DNA from 2 places in the Agrococcus phoenicis genome. Region 2 is predicted to be linked to the other one. Evidence: predicted binding sites of a transcription regulator. Region 2 holds the regulator's gene; the other holds the start of a gene.
The links. The regulator HrcA, encoded in region 2, represses chaperone genes, less so after heat shock. The targets are predictions, from matches to a motif close to TTNGCACTCGNNNNNNNCGAGTGCNAA.

Region 1: the regulator HrcA is predicted to act here: its motif matches at 1,472-1,498, upstream of groL (chaperonin GroEL).

What each region holds. Positions count from the first base shown of each region.
Region 1 covers NZ_CP154854.1:1,829,539-1,832,943, forward strand. Annotated here, with positions in the region: gene groL (chaperonin GroEL) at 1-1,435, opposite strand, end outside; gene AA0Z99_RS08755 (LytR C-terminal domain-containing protein) at 1,581-2,138, opposite strand; gene AA0Z99_RS08760 (DUF3263 domain-containing protein) at 2,135-2,563, opposite strand; gene msrB (peptide-methionine (R)-S-oxide reductase MsrB) at 2,650-3,051, shown strand; gene AA0Z99_RS08770 (helix-turn-helix domain-containing protein) at 3,155-3,405, opposite strand, start outside.
Region 2 covers NZ_CP154854.1:796,561-799,965, reverse strand. Annotated here, with positions in the region: gene dnaJ (molecular chaperone DnaJ) at 1-839, opposite strand, end outside; gene hrcA (heat-inducible transcriptional repressor HrcA) at 840-1,853, opposite strand; gene AA0Z99_RS03870 (DUF4870 domain-containing protein) at 2,031-3,206, shown strand; gene hemW (radical SAM family heme chaperone HemW) at 3,209-3,405, opposite strand, start outside.

The DNA of each region.
Region 1 (3,405 bases), 1.0 Mb from region 2:
CCGCGTTGAGGCCGAAGCCGACCTCGAGGTTGCGGACCTTCTCGACGACGACGCCCGGCTCCATGCCGGCGTTGAGGGCGATCTGCTTCAGCGGAGCGTCGACGGCGACCTTGACGATGTTCGCGCCGGTCACCTCGTCGCCCGTGAGCTCGAGGTGCTCGAAGGCGCTCTTCGCTGCCTGGATGAGCGCGACGCCACCACCGGCGACGATGCCCTCCTCGACGGCGGCCTTCGCGTTGCGCACGGCGTCCTCGATGCGGTGCTTGCGCTCCTTCAGCTCGACCTCGGTCGCAGCGCCGGCCTTGATGACGGCGACGCCACCGGCGAGCTTCGCGAGGCGCTCCTGGAGCTTCTCGCGGTCGTAGTCGCTGTCGGTGTTGTCGATCTCCTGGCGGATCTGGCGCACGCGCCCGGCGATGGCGTCGGCCTCGCCGGCGCCCTCGACGATCGTGGTCTCGTCCTTCGTGATGACGACCTTGCGCGCACGGCCCAGCATGTCGAGCGTCGTGTTCTCGAGCTTGAGGCCGACCTCCTCGGAGATCACCTGGCCGCCCGTGAGGATCGCCATGTCGGCGAGCATCGCCTTGCGGCGGTCGCCGAAGCCCGGAGCCTTGACCGCGACCGACTTGAAGATGCCGCGGATCTTGTTCACGACGAGCGTCGCGAGCGCCTCGCCGTCGACGTCCTCGGCGATGATGACGAGCTGCTTGCCCGCCTGGATCACCTTGTCGACGACCGGGAGGAGGTCCTTGATGTTCGAGATCTTCGAGTTGACTATCAGGATGTACGGGTCCTCGAAGACCGTCTCCTGGCGCTCGGGGTCCGTGACGAAGTACTGCGACAGGAAGCCCTTGTCGAAGCGCATGCCCTCGGTGAGCTCGAGCTCGGTGCCGAAGGTGTTCGACTCCTCGACGGTGACGACGCCCTCCTTGCCGACCTTGTCGATGGCCTCTGCGATGAGCGCACCGATCTCAGGGTCAGCGGCCGAGATCGAAGCCGTGGCGGCGATCTCCTCCTTGGTCTCGACCTCCTTGGCGTTCTTGAGCAGCTGCTCCGACACCGCGGCCGAGGCCTTGTCGATGCCGCGCTTCAGGCTGATCGGGTCGGCACCTGCCGCGACGTTGCGCAGGCCCTCGCGGACCAGCGCCTGCGCGAGCACGACCGACGTGGTGGTGCCGTCACCGGCGACGTCGTCGGTCTTCTTCGCGACCTCCTTGACCAGCTCGGCGCCGATCTTCTCGAACGGGTCCTCGAGCTCGATCTCCTTGGCGATCGAGACACCGTCGTTCGTGATGGTGGGGGCGCCCCACTTCTTCTCCAGCACGACGTTGCGGCCGCGCGGGCCAAGGGTCACCTTCACCGCGTCGGCGAGCTGGTTGAGTCCACGCTCGAGCCCGCGGCGGGCCTCTTCGTCGAATGCGATCATCTTTGCCATTGCAGTCTCGTCCCTCCTGGACGCCAGTACGTTCAACTGGCACTCCACCTGAGTGAGTGCCAACCCCAAGTCTGGCACTCGGAGGGGTCGAGTGCAAGCGGATCGGCCGCCCGCGGCGACGCTGAGGGCGAAGCGCCGCGCGGCGCTACGGCGCGGGCGTCTCGCCGGTCGGCGCGTGCTCGAGCTCGCCGTCATCGCGCGGCTCGACGCTCGGGGCGACGCCCACCGCGTCCGACGCCACGACGATCGTGATCGGCGTGCCCGACAGCCGGCCCTCGGAGAGCTGCACCTGCCCGACGCCCAGCTGCGCAGCGAGGCCGCGCGCGACGGGCGCGAGCTCCTCGCTGTCGAACCACACCACCGTGCCCTCGCTCTGCTGCGAGCTCGTGGCCGTCGCCACGACATCCCAGCCGGCATCCGAGAGCGCCTGGCCGACGCCTGCGGCGAGGCTCGGCTGCGCCGAGGCGTCGAGCACGGTGATGGATGCGTCGAGGGCGGGGTCGACGGCGGCCGGGTCGGTGACGATCTCGGCGGCGGCGGTCTCTGCGGGGACGACCTCGCGGGGGCGGAGCGTGTCGAGCGCGAAGAGGCCGATCGCGGTCAGCACGATCGCCGCGGCGAGCGCCGCGAGCAGGATGCCCCAGCGCGGCCAGCCGCCGCGCGCGGTCGAGCGATGCGCGCCGACGCGGTGCGTGCGACTCATCGGGCCTCGCGCAGCCGCAGCAACCGGCGCACGAGCATCGGATCGTGGCGCAGCGCCTCCTGCGTCTCGAGCAGCCCGTCGAGCACCTGGTAGTAGCGCGTCGTCGACCAGCCGAACTCGGCGCGGATCGCTCGAGCCTTCGCCCCACCGTGGTTGACCCACCCCGCTTCGAAGTCGAGCACGCGGCGGGTGCGCTCCTCGCGATCGGCGGCGTCGGGGGCCGACGCATCCGCCGCCTGCTCGGCGGCCCGGCTCGCCAGCGGGGCGACCGGAGCGATGTCGGTGGCCGAGGAGATGCTGAGGCGCGGAGCGGGAGCCGGGCGCTCGTCCGCCGGGGACTCGGTGCGCGACGCAGCGGTCGCGAACGCGAGGGCAGCCGCCTCGTCTGCGGAGCCCTGCCTGCGCGGACGCGGCTGGGTGGACATGCCATCGATCCTACGACCGCTCACGATGGCGGCCGACGCGAAACGCCTGCAGCGAACGGCAGCGCGGACGGTCGTACGCTGGAGTCATGAACGATCGCATCGAACGGTCCGACGCCGAGTGGCGCGAGACCCTCTCACCCGAAGCCTTCGCGGTGCTGCGCGAGGCGGGCACCGAGCGGCCGTGGACGGGCGCGCTGCTCGACGAGCAGCGCCAGGGCGTCTACACCTGCGGCGCGTGCGGCAACGAGCTCTTCCGCGACGAGACGAAGTTCGACGCCGGCTGCGGCTGGCCGAGCTTCTACGAGACCGTGCGCGAGGACGCGGTCGAGCTGATCGAGGATCGCACCCTCGGCATGGTGCGCACCGAGGTGCGCTGCGCGAAGTGCGGCAGCCACCTGGGCCACATCTTCGACGATGCACCCCAGACGCCGACGGGCGACCGCTACTGCATGAACTCCCTGGCGCTGAACTTCACGCCCGAGAGCTGACCGCCGGCGCACCGCTCGGCCGATCGCGCAGGCCGGCCGCGCGATCGGCCGGCCATCAGCAGGTGAGCCCGGGCCATGCGCCCGCGCTCCCGACGCGCTGGGCTCAGGCGTCGCCGACGCCGTGCGCCGAGATCGCTGCGCGCGCGAGCCGGCGCCCGACCGCGATCGGCTCCTCCGGCGTGCCGCGCAGGAACGCCGCGAGCGTGCCGGAGTAGGCCAGCTGCACCGCGTCCGCGAGCTCTCGCGCGCGGCTGGGCGCCAGCGGCTGCGCGAGCCGCAGCAGCCGCTCGTCGAGCAGCGCCGTGTCGTCCGCCAGCACCGCGGCGACGGGCGCCGGCGCATCGCGCAGCTCGG
Region 2 (3,405 bases):
TCGACCGGCCCGTCGATGCTCTCGACGGTCGCCCGCGCCCCGAGCGCCGCATCCGGCATGGAGACCTCGAGCGTGCCCAGCAGGTCGTCGCCGTCGCGGCTGAAGACGTCGTGGTGGCGCACGTTGACCTCGAGGTAGAGGGTGCCTGCGGGGCCGCCGCCCTCGCCCACCTCGCCCTGGCCGGGCATCTGGATGCGCAGGCCCGTGTCGACCCCGGCCGGGATGTCGACCGGGATCGTGCGCTCTGCGCGCACGCGGCCGTGGCCGGCGCAGGTGTGGCACGGCTGCGGGATCACGGTGCCGTACCCCTGGCAGACGCCGCACGGCTGGCTCGTGACGACGTTGCCCAGCAGTGAGCGCACCTGGCGCTGCACGTGACCCGAGCCGCCGCACTGCAGGCAGCGCTCCGGGCTCGTGCCGGGCTCGGTGGCCGCGCCCTGGCACGTCTCGCAGAGCACGGCGGTCTGCACCCGCAGCTCGCGGTGCACGCCGAAGACGACGTCGGCGAGGTCCAGGTCGACGCGCAGCAGGCTGTCCTGGCCCGGCTGGCGCCTCGAGCGCGGGCCGCTCGAGCGGCCGCCGCCCCCGAAGAACTGCTCGAAGATGTCGCCGAAGCCGAAGGCGCCTGCGCCCGCAGCGGGACCGCGGTCGTACTCCGCTCGCGACTGCGGGTCGCCGAGCACGTCGTAGGCGTGCGTGACCTCCTTGAAGCGCTCGGAGGCGTCGTCGCTGGGATTCACATCCGGGTGCAGCTCACGTGCCAGCCTGCGGTAGGCCTTCTTGATCTCGTCCTGGCCGGCGTCGCGCGCGACGCCGAGGGTCTCGTAGTGGTCCGTCACTCAATCCTCGCTCAGCAGCCGCGTCAGGTAGCGCGCAACTGCGCGCACCGCGGCCATGTTCCCTGCGTAGTCCATCCGGGTCGGGCCCAGCACGCCGATGTGGCCCTCGGAGCCCCCGGTGCTGTAGGTCGAAGCCACGACGGCCGTCTCGCCGAGCGGTCCGGTGAGCTCGCGCCCGATGCGGGTCGCGATCTCGCCCTCGACACCCATCTCGTCGAACAGGCGCAGCAGCGTCACCTGCTCCTCGATGGCGTCGAGCACCGGCGTGACGGTGCCGTGGAAGTCTCGCTCCTCGCGCACGAGGTGCGAGGCGCCCGCCATGACGATGCGATCGCCCCCGCCTGCCTGCAGCATGTCGGTCAGCGCGTGAGCGACGGCGCCGGTGGCCGCTCGCAGCACCCCGGGGGCGGATGCGGTGGCACCGGCGAGGCGCTGGATCGCGTCGGCGGGCGCGAGCTCGCCGATCGTCTCCGTGAAGGCGCGCCCGAGCGCCATGGCCTGGTCGGGATCGATGCGCTGCTGCGCGTCGAGCACGCGCTGCTCGACGCGCCCGGAGTCGAGGATCAGCACCGCGAGCACCCGGTGCTCGGCGACCGCGACGAGCTCGACCCGGCGCACGACGGCGTGCCGTCGGATCGGCACCTGCACGAGCGCGACCTGGTTGGTCAGCTGCGACAGCAGCCGGGCGGTGCGGTCGAGCACGTCGTCGCGGTCGATCGAGTCGTCGAGGAAGCGGGAGATCGCGATGCGCTGCGCGTGCGTCAGCGGCTGCATGCGCTGCAGCCGATCCACGAAGACGCGGTAGCCCTTGTCGGTCGGCACGCGACCCGAGGAGGTGTGCGGGGCCGCGATCAGCTCCTCCTCCTCGAGCAGCGCCATGTCGTTGCGGATGGTGGCCGCGGACACGCCGAACGCGTGGCGCTCCACGATCGACTTCGAGCCCACGGGTTCGCGCAGCGCGACGTAGTCCTGGACGATCGCGCGCAGCACCTCGAGGCCGCGATCCGAGACCATGCGCGCTCCTCTCCCCGGCCGGCGGCGGGTGTCCCGCTCGCCCTGGCACTCTCGACTGCTGACTGCCAATCCTACCGCCCGTCATCTCGATCATGCGATGCACAGCCAGTTGGGCGCACAATGGTGCCAGCAGCACGGCCCAGGCGCGCTGCGACGACCATCGATGAGAGGCATGCCATGTCTGATCCCAACGCCCCCCGCGCAGAGGGCAACGACCCCGCGGAGCAGCGGACGAACGACGAGCAGTGGGCCGACGCGGAGCAGCGTGACGACGCTGCGCAGCCGCTCCTCGACGAGCCGCAGCGCTCGGCCGAGCCGCCGGTCGACGGCTTCGCGATCACCGACGAGCAGCACGCGGCGCCCAGTGCTCCCGCGGCACCGGGTCTCGGCGAGCCCGCGCAGTCCTTCTCCTCCCCGGCCATCGACCCGCTGTCGCACGACCCGGGTGCGGCAGGCACCGGAGCCTCCTCCGACACCGGGCCCGGTGCCGCTGCGCCCGGCCAGCCCGCGTTCGGTTCCATCGACGGCGGGCAGTCGTGGCAGCAGCCCGGCCCCGGCCTGTTCGGTGCAGCCCAGCAGGACGCCGGCCTGCACGATGCCGGCCAGCAGAGCGGCGAGCAGCACGGCGGCGGGTTCGGCGGCGGTCAGGCCGGCGCGCACCAGCCGGGCAGCGCCCCGTCCTCCGGTCAGCCCGGCAGCGCGCCCTCCTCCGGCCAGCCCGGCAGCTCCCCGTCCTACGGTCAGCCCGGTCAGGCATCTCCGCAGCACGGCGCCACGGACGCCGGCGCGCAGCCGCCGTTCACCCCCGGTCACCCGGGCCAGCAGCAGTACGGCCAGCCCGGGCAGCAGCCCTTCGGGCAGCCGGGCCAACCGCAGCACGGCCAGCCCGGCCAGGCGCAGCAGGGCCAGCAGCAGTACGGCCAGCCGCAGTACGGTCAGCCGCAGTACGGCGCGCCCGGTCAGCCCCAGTACCCCGCCTCGGTGCCGATGTCGCCCATCGACGAGAAGAACGCCGGCATGTGGGGGCACCTCTCCGGCCTCTCCACGATCGTCACCGGCGGCTACGGCGGCTGGATCGGCCCGCTGATCGTGTTCCTGATCTACAAGGACCGCAGCGCCTTCGCTCGTCAGGAGTCCAAGGAGGCGCTCAACTTCGGCATCCTCATGACGATCCTCACGGTCGGCCTGCTCGTGCTGGGCACGATCCTCAGCATCGTCGGCATCGGCTTCATCCTGCTGGCGCTCTGGTGGGTGCCCGGCCTGCTCCAGGTGATCTTCTCGATCATCGGCGCGATGCGCGTCAACGCCGGCGGCTCCTACCGATACCCGTTCAACTGGCGGATGGTGCAGTAGCCCTACGGCAGCAGCCGGCGCACCACCGCGTCGGCCAGGAGCCGCCCTCGCAGCGTCGGGATCACCCGGCCGGCGAGGGCGGCTCTTCCGTCGACGAGGCCCTCCGCGACGAGTCCGGCCACCGCGAGGCGGCCCTCGCCCTCGAGCACCTCCACCGGCAGCCCCTCCGCGATGCGCGACTCGAGCAGCACGCGCTCGA